4 regions of the Paenibacillus sp. FSL H7-0357 genome follow, and region 2 is predicted to be linked to each of the others. Evidence: predicted binding sites of a transcription regulator. Region 2 holds the regulator's gene; each other region holds the start of a gene.

Region 1 (4,256 bases), 2.5 Mb from region 2:
GCGTTGCGTACCAGTTGGGGAAAGCAGCGAACATCGCGCCCGCACCCGTCAGCAGCCATACCTCATTCGCATCCCAGAACGGCCCGATCGAGTTGATTAGCACCCGGCGTTCCGTATCATTCTTGGCCAGGAACTGCGTTTCCATTCCTACGCCGAAGTCGAAGCCTTCCAGGAAGAAAAATCCGATAAATAATACCGCAATCAGCACAAACCACAATTCATTAAGAGAAAGCATGCGATCCCTCCTTACTATATGGATCATGCGACTCACCGTGATCGTTATCCATGGCATAAGGGCCTTTTTTGATAACTTTGATGAACAATCCGATCAGTACCGCTCCCAGAATAGCGTAGATCGCCGTAAAGGAGATCACCGAGAACAGCACCTGTCCAGCCGATATATTAGGAGACACACTGTCTTCTGTCGTCATTAATCCGAATACCGTCCAAGGCTGACGTCCGATCTCTGTCATGATCCAGCCTGCAGTATTGGCAATTGGCGGAAGCAGCAGCCCCCAGAACATGAACCGCATAAACCAGGTGTTCGGACGTTCCATCTTTTTGCGCCACATCAGATACATCGCATACATGCCGAGCACAATCATCAGCGTGCCTGCGACCACCATGATCCGGAAGCTCCAGAAAGTCGTACGAACAGGCGGGATATAATCCCCCGGGCCGTACTTTTGTTCATATTCCGCCTGCAGCGTGTTCATCCCTTTAACTTCACCGGAGAACTTACTGTAGGACAAGAAACTCAGCATATAAGGAATCTTGATTTCCCCGGAGTTTGATTTATTGTCAGGATCGATAAAAGCACTGGCTGTCCAAGCCGCAGGGTCACCACTGTCCTCCCAAAGGGCTTCCGTAGCTGCCATCTTCATCGGCTGTGTCTCTACCAGATACTGCGCTTGGGCATGACCTGCAACGGCTACCCCCATGGAGGAGACAATGCCGACAATCGCCGCAATTTCGAACGATTTTCTAAAGAAAGGCACATCCTGCTTCTTGAGCATTTTATAGGCACTGATACCCGTTACCAGAAATGCCCCTGTAGCGTAAGCCGCGAGCACCGTATGCGGGAATTCCACCAGCAATTGTCCGTTTGTAATCAAAGCCAGGAAATCATTCATTTCGGCCCGGCCATTATTCATCGCAAAACCAACAGGGTGCTGCATAAAAGAATTGGCTGCGAGAATCCAGAATGCCGATAACATCGTTCCCAGCGCTACCATCCAGATGGACAGTAAATGAATCTTCTTGGAGACTTTGTCCCAGCCAAAAATCCATAAGCCGATAAAAGTAGACTCCAGGAAAAACGCCAGCAGCGCTTCAATCGCAAGTGGAGCCCCAAATACATCCCCGACAAAGCGGGAATAATCGGACCAGTTCATTCCGAACTGGAATTCCTGCAATATCCCTGTTACTACCCCTACTGCGAAGTTAATGAGAAATAGCTTTCCCCAAAACTGCGCCATTCTTTTGTACTCATCGTTGCCTTTTCGGACATACATCGTCTCCATGATCGCGATCAAGAGTGCAAGTCCAATAGATACCGGTACAAAGAAGTAATGAAAGATCGTCGTCGACGCAAATTGTATACGCGACAGCATAACTGTATCCATGTTTCTTCCCCTTTCTTCTCCCCATTCGTTATGTCTATTCTGTCAAAAATTTAAGGCTTAAAGTGTGATAATTATCACATTATACACCCGGATTCGGCCTAAAAAACAATAAATTTGTGACAAATATCACAATATTACGTTCGGAAAGCAAAAAAAATAAGACGGTTTTACCGTCTTGGATTTGTTCGTCGTTCTATAGAAAGCTTGACTCATAAAGGCATTGGTTAGGTAATCGAAATACCCTTCTTCAGCGATTTGAGATCGCCATTAGAATTAAGCAATTGCGGCAGCATCTTCATGCTGCGAACCATTGGGGCATGACAGAGACGGCAAGAAGGCGCATGTTCAAATGCGAAATTATCCCTCATCCATCCGTTGCATCCATCATTGGTACAGGCCCAAATTGCGGTATTTTCTTCCGGTACTTCCTCTAAAGGCTTCTTCCGGTAGTTCATTGCCGTTCCTCCCTTCCTTTATGTTACAAGTTGAGAAACAAGTAAAAAAGCATCCAATTATATTCTTTCTAAGATGCTTACAAATCCTTCATTTGCAGTTGCTCTACTTCAAGATCATGTTGTGGTTTCATGATGATATAGCAGTTGATCTTATAAAAAAAGACCGTCCCAACTTGCAAAAGCGGGGACGGTGCTTCTATTATTACAGTTTTACAACGTTTTCGGCTTGTGGTCCGCGGTTGCCTTGAACAACGTTGAATTCAACGCGTTGGCCTTCGTCCAAAGTTTTGAAGCCGTCGCCAGTGATTGCGCTGAAGTGAACGAATACGTCGCTTCCGCCTTCAACTTCGATGAAACCGAATCCTTTTTCTGCGTTGAACCATTTAACTGTACCTGTTTGCATGTGTGTTACCTCCACAAATTTAAATTAATATGTTCTTTTTATCTTCAAACAAAGAAAAAATTCACACATTGAAAAAGGTTGTATTTGCATTGACAGCCCTTTTCAATACGAGAATTAGGTATCAAATGTATGATTAATCTCATGTTACCACACCGGAGTTACAAAGGCAAGCCAACATCCGAATATATCCGTATTTCCCCTTATAAGGTGTTGTTCCCAATGTAAGGGCTACCAGTCTTTATAAAAAGGGGGATTTGCATCCATATTAAGTAATATACCCAGATGATTTGACTTCGAAACGGATGCCGTCCTTAATTTTATAATAAGGACGGCTGGGCCGTCTCGCTTATCTTGACTGCCACATTATTATATACGGCTGACGCCGCTTTTATTCCTTTTGTTTTTCAAGAAGTTTCACTGTCACCTGTTTTACCTCTCCGTTGCGGTAATAAGTAATCTTCAGATCATCTCCGATTTTGGTGTGATCATACAGATACTTGCGCAGCGAAAGGGTCGATGTGATCGGTTCATTGTCAAACTTGGTAATCACATCATTGAACTGCAGTCCTGCATCCTTGGCCGGCCCTACCGCATCCAGCACAACTACTCCGTCTTTAACGGTCGTTGGCAGATTAAGCTCCTTGCGCTGATCTTCTGCGAGCGGCACATAAGGGTTATTCAAATCTACGGAATACACTCCCAGATAAGAGCGGGCAATCTTCCCGTTAGCCTCAAGCTCACCCGCCGTTTCCATAACATGATTGGCCGGGATGGCAAAACCAAGTCCCTCCACGCCTGTATCGGAAATCTTCATTGTATTAATACCAATCACCTTGCCGTTCAGATCGACCAGCGCGCCTCCGCTATTGCCCTCGTTAATTGCAGCATCCGTCTGAATGACTTCTTGTTCCCAGTCATAGACACCGTCCTGGTTCAGTGATACGGGAATGGTCCGTTCTGTGTAGCTGACAATCCCCGAGGTCAAGCTATCGCCGAGTCCCAGCGGATTGCCGATAGCAATGACCGTCTCCCCAAACCGCAGCTTGGAGGAATCACCAATCTGGGCTACTGTGGTAATGCCTTTAGCATCAATGGAGAGCACCGCGATATCACTTACTTTATCCGTACCCACAAGTGTTGCCTTGCGTGTCTCACCATCTACCGTAACCACTTCCAGCTTGCCGAAGCCCTCGATCACATGATTATTGGTAATAATAAAGGCCTTGTTATCGTCCTTCTTATAGATCACTCCCGAGCCAAGTGCCGACTCGTCGAGAATGTTAAGTTCCTTGTTATCTTCTTTATGATTAATTATGCTCACAACGGCCGGTCGGACAAGAGCCGCAGCCTGAACAATCCGTTCATACGGGTCACCGCTGCTTGCAGTCACCTTCTCAATCACTTTCGGCTGCTCCGCCTTCTCCTGTGTCAACTGACCTGTAGCCAGACTGAACAGAAGTACTGCAACCACCGCACTGATCACTGAGCTAATGACAGACACCTGCCAAGTTGCCAGGCTCCGCCGTGATTTGCGGGCAGACCAATTCCGGCTCGTTAAGACCTTAGAGGGTTCCTGCCCTCTGCCTTCGCGCCGCGGTACCTTGGTTGAATAAAAATCATCATCAAACAGTCCCACCGTTACATCCTCTCCCCTCTATTGCCACTGCATCCATGACCTGAACGCCAAGCAACCACGCCCGAGCTTTCCGCTTTATCTCTTAGACTCCTGAAAGCTCTAAAAGGTTTCACTTCATTCATTCACCACAAATGTGT
Region 2 (4,256 bases):
AGATGAGGCTGGTCAATATCAATTGCAATAAAGTCAGCCTTCATCCCGGCTGCAAGGCGGCCCGCCTGGTTCAGGAAGATTGACTCCGCCCCGTATTGCGTGGCCATCAGCAGCGCTTCCGGTGCCGGAACTGCGGTAGGATCACCGCTTACTCCCTTATGGATCAATGCTGCAAGCCGCATTTCCTCGAACATATCGAGATTATTATTGCTTGCCGCCCCGTCCGTACCGAGCGAAACTTTGACTCCCGCTCTCAGCAGCTCAGGCACCCGTGCAACCCCGCTGGCAAGCTTCAGGTTACTTCCCGGGTTATGGGATACACCCACCTTGTGGCGGGCGAGAATTTCGATCTCCTCATCGTTCAGGTGGACACCATGGGCGATTAAGGACGGGCGGGTGAACATGCCCAGCTTCTCCAGGTGCGCTACAGGACGCAGGCCGTAATCAGCGGCATTCTGCTCCACTTCACGCAGCGTTTCTGACATATGCGTATGCATCGGCAGGTCCAGGTCATGTGCCGCCTGCACAAACCGCATGAAAAAGTCCGGAGGACAAGTATACGGGGCATGCGGTGAAATCATGGTGGTAATTCTGCCGTCAGCCTTGCCGTGCCAGTTGCGGGCGAACGCAACAGCTTCCGCAAGCTTCTGATTCTGCACTTCTTCAGGACATAGACCAATAACACCGCGCATCAGCACCGCACGGATGCCGGAGTGTTCGACCACCTCGGCCACCCGGTCCATGTGATCATACATATCCAAAAAGGTGGTTGTGCCGCCTTTCAGCATCTCCAAAACGGATAAGGAAGTACCCCAGTAGACATCATCTCCGGTAAACTTCTCCTCCATCGGCCACATTTTCTCCTGCAGCCAGGCTTGAAGGACCATATCATCCCCGTAGCCGCGCAGCAGCGACATCGCAGCATGGCCATGGGTATTGACCAGACCCGGCATGAACAGCAGCCGGCTGCCGTCGAGCGTCACTGTGCCTTCTTCAATAACGGGCTTCTCTTCCCCTATGTATGTGATCAAATCATTTTCTATAGTCATATAACCGCTCAGGACCGGCTTCTCGCTTCCGGGAACCAGAAAACGTCCGTTTGCAATTATCATCTTATTGCTGCTCATCTGTAATTCCTTCCTTTCCATCATGTAAATAATACGCCAGACTTTGCAGGTCAGTCGTAAAGTCAGCAGCATGAATCCGGATGGTTGAAGGTGTCTTCAGAATGACCGGTGCAAAATTCAGGATCGCCTCAATGCCCGATTCTACCAGAATATCAGCCACATTCTGTGCTTCGCTGTCCGGTACAGTGATGATCCCGATCCGGATTCCCTGATCACGGATGGTCTGACCCAGCTCCTCCATCGGCTGAACCGTAAGAGAGTTGATCTTTTGTCCAATCTTGGGAGCGTAAGAATCAAATACAGCAGTGATTTTCATAGTGTCCTTCAGATAAGCATTGTAATTGGACAAGGCATGACCGAGGTTACCGGCACCTACCAGAGCCACATTGATTTGTTGATCCAGCTTCAGAATATGACGGATCTTTTCGATGAGATAAGACACGTCATATCCAATGCCTTTTCTGCCGAAATCACCAAAATAGGCCAGATCCTTACGAATCTGCGCCGGATTAAGGTCCAGCTTCTGCCCGAGTTCCTGAGAAGAAACGGTTGAGATTTCACGCTTTTGGAGATCGTTCAGGAAACGCAGGTACACTGGGAGTCTGCGAACGACGGCCTCCGATATTTTATCCGATTTCATGTTTTCTCCTCCTAATTTAGAATTGCACTGACGCGATATCGTATGACAACCACGTGCAGTGCCCGCTCCGCGAACGGGACACAGCCTATGGTACAAAGAGATGAAAAAAATTTATAAACGATGACAGATTAGGAAACGCCGCCCTCTTCAAGCCATTCCGCTATCCGCGGAACCATCTGATCGGTAAGCATGTGCTCCATCTTCGGACCAGGGAGTGAATACAGGAAGTACTTCCCGTAATAAGCTTCGATGACCCTGGTATCATATACAATAACAATTCCCCGGTCCTGCGCTGTGCGAACCAATCGTCCAAAACCCTGTTTGAACCGGATCACTGCCTGTGGAACAGACATTTTCATAAAAGGATTCTTCTTCTGGGCCTGCAGAAGCTCCGCCTTTGCCTCGGCCAGCGGATGATTCGGCGGCTGAAACGGCAGCCTTACAATCGCAAGACAGGTCAGCGCCTCGCCAGGGATGTCGACTCCTTCCCAGAAACTGCTCGTTCCAAGCAATACCGATGCAGAGCTGTCCTGAAAACGCCGGATCAGCTTGCTGCGGCTGCCTCCTTCCACACCCTGGCCCAGAACCGTAATGTCCTGGGAAGCCAAGGCCTCTTTCAGCGGATCATAAACCTGGCGCAGCATTTTGTAGGAGGTGAACAGCACCAGCATCCGCCCCTTGGTCGCCGCCGCCGCTTCAGCCAGCGAATGCACCAGCTTGTCTACAAAACGCGCATCGCCTACGCTGCCCTTAACACTGGGGAAATCGCGCGGGATGACAAGCAGCGCCTGTTCACGGTACTTGAACGGTGAAGGCAGCAGTGCTGTCATGAGACGCCCTTGTTCAGAGGCTTCAGAAAGACCAAGGTTGTCAATCATGAACTGAAAGGACTTGTCGACCGATAACGTGGCCGAGGTCAGCACAATGCTCTTCTTCTTGTCGAAGAACAGATCCTTGAGCTGGCTGCTTACATCGACAGGCACGGCGTAGAGCTGAAGCGACTTGCCCCGGTAGTTGCCGCTCCCTTCCATCCAGTACACGATATTATCGTCACTGAGACCCATAAAGAAGCGGATTTGTTCCCGGATGGATGCCAAATCCTTGAACAAGCCTCCGATATCGGTCACCAGGCTGTCCGAAGACGACTGACTCTCTGTATCGCGCATCTCGCTAAGCATTTTGTCACCTCTGCGGATGATGTCGCTCAAGGCTAAGTGCAGCGTATTCTCCAGCGCCGCCAGCTCTTCCCAATCTTTGGGCTTGCTGCCGGGAAGCAGGCGTGTGACCAGCTGGCCGGCTTCACCTGCCGCTGCATCGCTGCGTTCGGGCAATAGGCCGAACAGCTTGTCGCTCAGTGTATCCCAAGTTTCCTTTACAGTAAGCAGGTCGGGATAGATTTTATCGATTACGCCGCTCCACTCCGAAGCCTGCTCACTGCCCGAGGACTGCAGAGTCTGGCGCAGTGCCGGCAGCTGGCCGCTGCGGCTGTCTTTATACAGCCTTGTAAGCGTATGAGCTACCGTGAAATACTTCATTTGCATGCCCAAATGCTTGCCGGCCACATCCTCCAAATGATGGGCCTCGTCAATGACAAGATGCTCATAAGCCGGAAGCAGCTGGTGCCCGGCCTTGACGTCTGCGAACAGCTTGGAGTGATTGGTAATGACCACATCGGCAATCCCTGCTTCATGTTTGGCCCGGTGGTAGTAGCATTTGCGGAACCACGGACAGGAACGGCCCAGACAGGAATCGGTATCACTGGCTACCGTCTCCCAGAAATCCCCGCCGCGACCGCTCAAATTCAGCTCCTCATCGTCACCCGATTCCGTCTGGGTCAGCCATACGATCATTTGCGCTGCCGTAAGTGCTTCTTCCCGGGGACTTACGAAGTCCTTTTTATTTATTTTATGTTCAAACTTGCGCAGACACAAATAGTGCCCTCTCCCCTTGAATATCGCAGCCTTAAACGGGAAAGGCACAACACTGGTCAGAAGCGGGATATCGCGTTCGCGCAGCTGATCCTGAAGGTTGATGGTATGGGTGCTGACCATAACCTTCTGCCCGGTACGTACGCTCTGATAAATGGCCGGCAGCAGATAACCGAGCGATTTGCCGGTACCGGTGCCTGCCTCGATCAGCAGATGCTTGTCCTCCTGAAGGGCCGTATTCACTTCGCCAATCATGATCTCCTGGGCTTCCCGGCTTTCATATTGCGGAAGCGTATCCTTAAGCCGTTTGGTTACCTCGGCCATATAATCCTCAAAGGATACATTCTCCACAGGATTGCCAACACCTTCTTCTCTTGGAGGCGCCAGCTCAGTCCAGTCGCCTACAGCCAGTGCAAGCTGACGGTAAAAATTCAGCTCCCCTTCCGGCTGAAAGGTCTCCATCTCGCGCTCCCGCAGCAGGCCGTCAAAATACCAGGCCAAATCACTGTCTTCATCGGCAAACAGCTCGTTAAGCCGCTGAATGGTCAGCAGAGGCAAACT
Region 3 (4,256 bases), 3.6 Mb from region 2:
GTCTATACCGGATTCCACAAGGAACTGTCTATTATGTATCTCAGCGACGGGGGTATCAAAGAGCTGATGGACGCACAGTATGAAGTCGGACGTGTCCTAACGCTCCAGTATCTGCAAATGGGTAAGGATGAGCTTAAGATCACAGATTTGGAAGCCGCTGCCTTCCTTGTATTCGAATCCATCAGTGCCATAGTGGATGTCATCGCCTTTTCCTCCCATCGTATTGGAACGGACAGAATAAAGTCCGAGCTTGTCAGTATGCTCGTAGGGTATTTGTACATATGACAAGGCTATGCTGTCGGGCCTCCAAATACAGACCCCTGAAACCACCGCGCAGCACAAAAAAGCGGCTTAAGCAGAAAACAATCTGCTTAAGCCGCTTTTTACACTCTTTCTACATCTTGCCGTAAACGCTGACGATCAGCGCTTATCCTTCCAGAAATTCAGCGGCTCCATATCCTTCGTAATAATCTCAAAGGTATAGCCTTCCTTCTTCAGTGTTTTGAGTACGTCCGGCAGCACTTTCAGTGTAGCTTTCTGGTCATGCATCAGGATAACAGGATTGCTGTTGGACTTTTGCAGTTTATGGACCTGTTCCATAACCGTATTATAGATCCTGGCGCTGTTCTCCTTGTATTTCCAGTCGTTTGAGTCCACATTCCAATCCCACAGATGGAAACCCTGGCTCAGCACTCTGTCCCTGAAGGATTTGGTGAAATACGGTTTACTTCCGTACGGCGGACGGATCAGTGTTGTGCTGGAGCCGGTGATCTTCTTCAGTACTGCATTATCAGCTGACATTTCGGCAAGTGCTGCACCCGGAGAAGCATAAAACTTCTCTTTGCGGTGAGTCATGCCGTGGAGTGCGAGTCCGTGGCTTTCCTCTTCAATTCGTTTCACTGCCGACGGATACCGGTTCATATTGGGTCCAAGCATAAAAAAGGTCGCCTTTACCTCATTTTTGCCCAGAATATCCAGCAGTTGCGAAGTCGTTGCCGACGGTCCGTCGTCAAAGGTAAGATACACTATCCTCCCTTGCTTGACCGGGGTTGTCTCCGGAGCCGGCTTTGCGCTGACAATCGGCTTTAATTCGCTCTTGAATTGGCTTACGAACGCCGCATCATCCAAAGCCGCCGATGTATCCCGCACTCTTAGTAAATATTTATCCGGCTCAAAGGTTATCATATACCCAAGATAAGTACTTATCCGCAGTGGAACCATCAGCGATCCATTCTGCACAAAGGTACTTATTGGAACAATGGTATCATTCTGGAGTTTGGCGCCTCCGTCATTTTTGAGCAGTAAAAGGGATTTACCGCCTCCGGCGATCTGAACCCCGTCCTGAAGCATGGAAATGTTCCACTTCAGCTTCTGCGCCAAAGCGCGTACTGGAACATAATAGTTACCTTTTACAGAAACAGCTTCTATTTCTGTCAGTGTGTCGTTCACACCAAGACGTAATGAGGCATTCGTTCCGGCTGCGATTGCCGTGTTCTGTAGAATACCGAAACATAAGAATAAAGACATGAATAACAGCATTGTTTTTTTCATTCGCACAAGCAGTAATCTCCTATCTATGTATATTTATCTATACTTTATCACACATAGATAGATTTGAATTTGAGAGATTGTAACCGCCCAAAGAATATCTTGTTACTTTTTCACAGTGACAAAAGACATATTCTTAATATTTATCAAAAAATCGCAATAATCGTCGAAAGCTGTCGCGGCCGCAAAAAGCGGTTAAAATCAGGCTTTATTGCTAAAATTAATTGTGACGAAATTAGTAACATTTGTGAAAAAGTGAACAAAATTTGAACAACCTTAAAATTACCTTAAACCGCACCACTACAGTGATCTTTGTCATACCTTACGACATTTGTAACAATTCGATCACACATATTTAACTTGTTCGCCATTATTAAGGTCTTATGTGTCTTTATTGTTAAAATATGTATTTTGCATTATGGGTAAGTAGTTCTTACTATAGATACAGGTTAATGTTTATTGGCTAATGAACGGCAATGAAAAGAAGTATTGAAGGAAGGAGTTCTATATGAAAAAAAAGGGTCCGTTATACGCTTTGTTCCTCAGCCTAATCCTTCTTCTGCCGGGATGCAGTTCGCTCACCGTTCTGAATCCGAAGGGTCCGGCCGCACGCACTTTATCTGACACCATCATCCTGTCCATTCTGGTGATGATCGGGGTCCTGGCAGTTGTCTACATCTTATATATATTCGTACTGGTGAAATACCGGGCGAAGAAAAGCAACGAAGGTTACATTCCAGAACATGAGGAGGGCAACAAGGTTCTCGAAGCCATCTGGATTATTATCCCGATTATCATCGTAACCTTTTTGTCAGTAGTGACTGTAAAATCAACCCATGCGGTTGAGAATGTCGCGAAGGAATACAAGGACCAGAAGCCTTTGGTTATTTACGCCTCTTCTTCCAACTGGAAATGGCATTTCAGCTATCCTGAGGAGGGAATTGAAACCGTAAACTACGTCAATTTCCCGATTCACCGTGCGGTAGAGTTCAGACTGTACTCTTTCGGCACCATCACCAGCTTCTGGATTCCACAGCTTGCCGGACAGAAGTATGCGATGAGCGACATGCTTACAAAACTTAATCTCTCCGCCGACACCGCAGGTTCATTTATCGGCAAGAACTCGAACTTCAGCGGTAAAGGCTTCGCCCACATGGAATTCGAGGCGCTTGTGATGAGCGACAAGGAATATGCCGAATGGGTCAAAGAGGTTAAGGATACCGCGCCTAAGCTTACGGAGGATGAATTCAAAGGCCTGCTGGCTGCCGAACATCTTGGACGCAAAACCTATTCCTCCACCCATTTGGAGTTCAGCCCGCCGCCGGGAGACCATAGCGAGCATATGAGCGGCGATGGTACGGAAATGGATATAGATAACGGAAATATGGATCATCAGGATAACAAGGACATCCACCCTTCTCCTGAACCATCCAGCCAGACCGAATTTGACAGCGAGCCCAACCCTGAGGTGAATGAGCCGCTTCCAAGCTCACCTGTAGAAGAACACACACACGAGGGCCACTAACTCGTTCACAGTTTAATGTAACAACCTGAAAGGAGCTACCCTAATGGATTTAGACAAATTTAAGGTTCACGGCGAACCCCTGATATACGGAGCAATGATCAGTATCGCTCTTGCGACCATCGGGATTCTCGTTGGGCTTACCTATTTCAAGAAATGGGGATACCTCTGGCGCGAATGGCTTACAACTGTAGACCATAAGAAGATCGGGGTTATGTATATCCTGGCCGCACTGCTTATGCTGTTCCGCGGCGGTGTTGACGCCATGATGATGCGTCTGCAAACGGCAGCGCCGGAAATGAAATTCCTCGATGCCCAGCATTATAACGAGGTCTTTACCACCCATGGTCTGATCATGATTCTGTTCATGGCCATGCCGTTTATCATCGGTTTAATGAACGTGATTATCCCACTGCAGATCGGCGCACGAGATGTGGCCTTTCCGCGGCTGAACGCGGTCAGCTTCTGGCTCTTCTTCATGGGAGCTATGCTGCTTAACATTTCGTTCGTAATCGGCGGCTCGCCGGATGCCGGATGGTCGGCTTACTTCCCGCTAGCGAGTCTGGAATTCAGCCCTACGGTCGGTAATAACTATTACTCCCTGGCGCTGCAGATTTCCGGTATCGGGACACTGATCACAGGCGTTAACTTCATCGTGACGATTCTTAAAATGCGTGCACCAGGCATGACGCTGATGAAGATGCCAATGTTCACCTGGTCCGTACTGATTACGAACATTATTATCGTATTTGCCTTCCCTGTGCTGACTGTGGCACTTGCCCTGATGATGTTCGACCGGCTGTTTGGCTCTCAATTCTTCACGATGGCTAACGGCGGGATGGATATGCTCTGGGCCAACCTGTTCTGGGTGTGGGGACATCCGGAGGTATATATCGTTATTTTGCCGGCATTCGGTATTTACAGCGAAATTATCGCCACCTTCTCCAAAAAGAATCTGTACGGCTACACTTCCATGGTCGTCAGTATGCTGCTTATCTCCCTGCTGTCCTTCCTGGTATGGGCTCACCATTTCTATACCATGGGCCAAGGGGTTATGGTCAACAGCTTCTTCTCCATAACAACTATGGCGATAGCTGTGCCTACCGGGGTTAAGATATTCAACTGGCTGTTCACCCTCCGAAAAGGGCGAATAACCTTTACGACCCCGATGCTGTACACATTGGCT
Region 4 (4,256 bases), 330 kb from region 2:
TACATCCGGAGTCAGCTCATAGTCTGCAAGCGGATATTTAGTATTATTTGCAGTAGTTTTGTCAGTAATAACCGCGAACGAGGTTACTTCCGAACCTGTACCCGATGTTGTTGGAATAGCTACAAATTTCGCTTTGTTGCCGAGCTTAGGGAATTTGTATACCCGTTTGCGGATATCCATGAACTTTTGTTTCAAACCGTTAAAGTCAGCATCCGGGTGTTCATAGAACAGCCACATTCCTTTTGCAGCATCCATTGGGGAACCGCCGCCGAGTGCGATGATGCAGTCCGGTTGGAATCTGTTCATCATAGCTGTACCTTTTTCCACGGTAGTTGTCGATGGATCCGGTTCAACTTCCGAGAACACTTCGATCGCTACAGGGGTCTGGCGTTGACGCAGGTAGTGCTCTACTCTTTCTACATAACCCAGTTTAACCATCATAGGGTCAGTGATAATTGCTACGCGGGTAATATCAGGCATTTTGGCCAGGTATTGAGTGGCTCCCTTTTCGAAATAAATCTTATCAGGCACCTTAAACCATTGCATATTCACGGTACGACGGTTCACCCTTTTCACATTGATCAGATTGATGGCAGTTACGTTTTGCGATACCGAGTTGCGTCCATAAGATCCGCAGCCCAGAGTCAGCGAAGCGATATTAGTATTGTAAATGTCGCCGATGGCGCCATGTGTTGAAGGCGAGTTAACAAGAATACGTCCAGTTTGCAGACGGTTCGAGAACTTCATGATAACTTCTTCATTGTTGGAATGGATAGCCGAGCTGTGTCCCATGCCGCCGAATTCAACGACTTGAGCTGCGCGTTCAATCCCTTGGTCAGCGTTCTTAACCTTGTAGCAAGCCAGAACCGGGCTAAGTTTCTCAGCGGACAGCGGGTACTTGGTGCCTACGCCTTCGAGTTCAGCTACCAGAATCTTCGTTCCGGCAGGAACCTGGATACCGCACATTTCAGCGATCTTCACAGCGGATTGACCTACGATTGCCGGGTTAACCGCACATTTTTCTACATTCATTGCGCCGTTGGTCAGCTTAGCAGCTTCTTCTTTATTCACAAAGTAGCAGCCATTTGCGATCATTTTCTTTTTCACTTGGTCAAAAATTGCTTCTTCAATAATAACAGCCTGCTCGGAAGCGCAAATCATACCATTGTCAAAAGTCTTGGAAAGAATAATGTCAGTAACCGCTTGGTCGATATCAGCACTTTTCTCAATGAAGGCAGGTACGTTACCAGGGCCTACGCCGAGAGCCGGTTTACCACAGCTGTATGCCGCTTTAACCATTGCAGATCCGCCTGTTGCCAGGATAAGAGCGACGTCCGGATTGTTCATCAATGCGTTTGTTTTGTCCATTGTCGGAAGCTCAATCCATTGGATACAGTTCTCAGGAGCGCCTGCTTTCACAGCTGCATCATGAAGAATTTTTGCTGCTGCGGCACTACACTCTTGCGCTGATGGATGGAAACCGAATATAATAGGATTACGTGTCTTAGCGGCAATCAGTGCTTTAAACATCGTGGTTGATGTTGGGTTGGTTACCGGTGTGATACCCATTACGATTCCGACCGGCTCGGCAATTTTTTGGAAGCTATCATATTTATTATCTTCAACGACGCCTACTGTTTTGTCGTATTTAATTCCGTGCCAGATATATTCAGTTGAGAAGATGTTCTTCGTAATTTTGTCTTCGTATACACCGCGTCCTGTTTCTTCTACAGCCAATTTTGCCAGGTACATATGCTTGTCGAGCCCAGCCAATGCCATTGCATGAACGATTGTGTTAACTTGCTCTTGATCCAGCGCCATATACGCTTCTTGAGCTTTCTTTGCTTTATCCACCAAAATCTGAATATACTCTTCAGCGGTGGTTTGTTTCACTTGGGCGGCGACTTCGTTTTTAACTGCCATCTCCCTCGTCCTCCTGTCAATTTTTAGGTTGTTTTTCTCTACACATTTATCTTATCACATCCTCTTCAACATTTAAAGTGAAATCTTTCACAAAGTATAAAGTTTTTTTTGATTTGTTTTCAAAGCGCTTTCATTTAATCATATTCAGGTATTATTTCCATTTTATATGGTAAAATTCGCTTATATTTGTCCAATCTGCGAACAGCAAAATAAGGACTCTAACCGTATGAACCTGTTACAGGGCTCCACAAAGCATTATTTTTCTATTTATTGGTAATTACATCATATTTCTTTATCTTATTCCTCCCGCCTTATCCTTGATCGCCTCTTCCCTCACCTAACCTTTGGAGAACTATTTACAGCAAAAAGACAGGGGAACAACGTCCCCTGCCTCTTCCGCTTTTTACAATTCATTTATAAAAACTACCATTTTATAAACTTCCTACTCTACTTTAATAGTATCAAAGAATTTCTCCTGCACAGTTTTGGCAGCAGCATCTAACTGTGCTTTGGAGTCGGTTCCTTTTTTGGAGAACAGCTCCTGAATCACATTGGACAGGGTTGCATAGTAATCTTGAGTATTGTACTGTGCTTCCGGTTTGCCGTCCAAGAGGGCCATAATATCCGGGTTATATTGGTACACGATATCGGAATACTTGTCATATACCGCTTTGGTCTTCTTGCCGAACTCGGAATCTGCAGCATAGTAGTCCAGAAGCGGCGGGATGAAGTATTTGCCGTCCGCTTTACGCTGCTGCAGAATAGCGTCGAGCGCATCGAGACCTTTATCGGAGAAATAATCAAAGGTAATGTAACGGAACGCCATCTCCTGCTCGTCTTTTGTAGCGTTAGGATTGATGACCAGATAGTCTCCGCCAAGTACTCCGGTATGCTTGCCGCCTTTTTCAAAAGCAGGCATCGGATAGGTCAGCACATCTGCAGGCTTCAATCCGCCTTGATTCAGCGCTTGCTCAATAACTCCGTCGGAACCCGCCATTACCATGGCCGTACGTCCTTGTTGGAATGCACCTACAGCATCACCCCAGCCAAGTGCCCAATCCTGAGGAATTGCTTCCGCTTCCCATCTCAGCTTCTTGTAGAAGTCCAGCGCTTTCACACCGGCATCAGAGTTGAAGGTTGCAACGACCTTGCCTCCTTCAACTTTTTGAATTTCCCCACCCGCTTCGAACAGGAAGTTGGTCCAGTTCCAGCCTGCTTCATTGCCTTTACCCATAGGTGCGATACCGGAAATTCCTTTTTTGGCATCTGCTACACCTTTGGCTGTATTCAGCATATCATCCCAGGTCCAATCCATTGCAGGCACCGCTACACCTTTGTCATCCAGCATTTTTTTATTGATCATTGTCGTGGTAACATAACCCTTCTGTGTGACCCCGTAGACTTTATCGTCAATAATGAACTGGTTCTGCAGCACCGGATTGATCTGATCCTTGTATTCATATTTGTTCCAAAGATCGGTAATATCGGCAACCCAGCCTTTTTCAATCAGGAATTTGGCTTCTGTAGCATAAGTGTTGAAGAAGGTCGGCGCTTCATTCGCAGCCATCTTCACGCCGATTTCACTTACGTTGTACTGCCAGTCGTCTTTTACGATCTCGACGTTCGGATACTCTGCCTGGAAGCGTTTGATCCGGTCATCTTCCTGTGCCCTCATTTCTGTCAAGTCAGGTGTAGGATAGTGAATTTTGATCGTTACTTTTCTCTGAGTGATATCATCCGCGGGCGCATCCGTTGGAGCAGCAGTTTTATCCGCTGTCTCAGCAGTAGCTGCCGGTGAAGCTTCCCCTCCCTTATTCCCCTGTGCATTTCCGTTGTTGTTATTGTTGCCGCCGCAGGCGGATAACAACGAGCCGGTCACAAGGAGACAGGCTAATACGCTGGAATATTTACGCATTGAAACTCCCCTTTTCAATTCATAATTAGCTAACAAAATCATCATAAAAGAGAAATCGCTTACAAACGAGGTGTATTTATATTCCTTATGTGTGCATGTTTACGATCTCTGCATAGAAGAAGTCATATTCTGATTCAGCCCTTAACCGCTGACAGCGCCACCCCGCGCATAATGAATCTCTGAAAAATCAGGAAGACCAAAATTGGCGGCAGCGAGACTAGAAAAAGAATAGCGAACTTGATATTAGTATTGAGCGCCTTGACGTTGATCACATATTTATAGATCGATGTCGCAAGTGTATATTTGTCCTCGCTATGCATGACAAGCGATGGCCAGAACCAGTCATTCCAGGCTGTCGAGAAGATAAAGATCGCCAGTGTGGCGAAGATTGGAATGGACAGTGGTACGGCGATTGAGA

Evidence for each region. The regulator Rex, encoded in region 2, represses fermentation and respiration genes when NADH is low (regulators of the CRP and FNR family bind a similar motif). The targets are predictions, from matches to a motif close to TTGTGAAATATTTCACAA.
Region 1: the regulator Rex is predicted to act here: its motif matches at 1,740-1,757, upstream of H70357_RS33805 (cytochrome ubiquinol oxidase subunit I).
Region 3: the regulator Rex is predicted to act here: its motif matches at 1,794-1,811, upstream of qoxA (cytochrome aa3 quinol oxidase subunit II).
Region 4: the regulator Rex is predicted to act here: its motif matches at 1,999-2,016, upstream of adhE (bifunctional acetaldehyde-CoA/alcohol dehydrogenase).

Annotation. Positions count from the first base shown of each region.
Region 1 is NZ_CP009241.1:7,649,354-7,653,609, forward strand. It holds gene cydB (cytochrome d ubiquinol oxidase subunit II) at 1-235, opposite strand, end outside; gene H70357_RS33805 (cytochrome ubiquinol oxidase subunit I) at 222-1,625, opposite strand; gene H70357_RS33810 (cold-shock protein) at 1,850-2,080, opposite strand; gene H70357_RS33815 (cold-shock protein) at 2,283-2,483, opposite strand; gene H70357_RS33820 (S1C family serine protease) at 2,872-4,119, opposite strand.
Region 2 is NZ_CP009241.1:5,153,164-5,157,419, forward strand. It holds gene H70357_RS22595 (amidohydrolase) at 1-1,127, opposite strand, end outside; gene H70357_RS22600 (redox-sensing transcriptional repressor Rex) at 1,114-1,806, opposite strand; gene dinG (ATP-dependent DNA helicase DinG) at 1,896-4,256, opposite strand, start outside.
Region 3 is NZ_CP009241.1:1,100,110-1,104,365, reverse strand. It holds gene H70357_RS04890 (TetR/AcrR family transcriptional regulator) at 1-285, shown strand, start outside; gene H70357_RS04885 (polysaccharide deacetylase family protein) at 421-1,551, opposite strand; gene qoxA (cytochrome aa3 quinol oxidase subunit II) at 2,057-3,073, shown strand; gene qoxB (cytochrome aa3 quinol oxidase subunit I) at 3,117-4,256, shown strand, end outside.
Region 4 is NZ_CP009241.1:5,485,079-5,489,334, forward strand. It holds gene adhE (bifunctional acetaldehyde-CoA/alcohol dehydrogenase) at 1-1,923, opposite strand, end outside; gene H70357_RS24275 (ABC transporter substrate-binding protein) at 2,366-3,838, opposite strand; gene H70357_RS24280 (carbohydrate ABC transporter permease) at 3,973-4,256, opposite strand, start outside.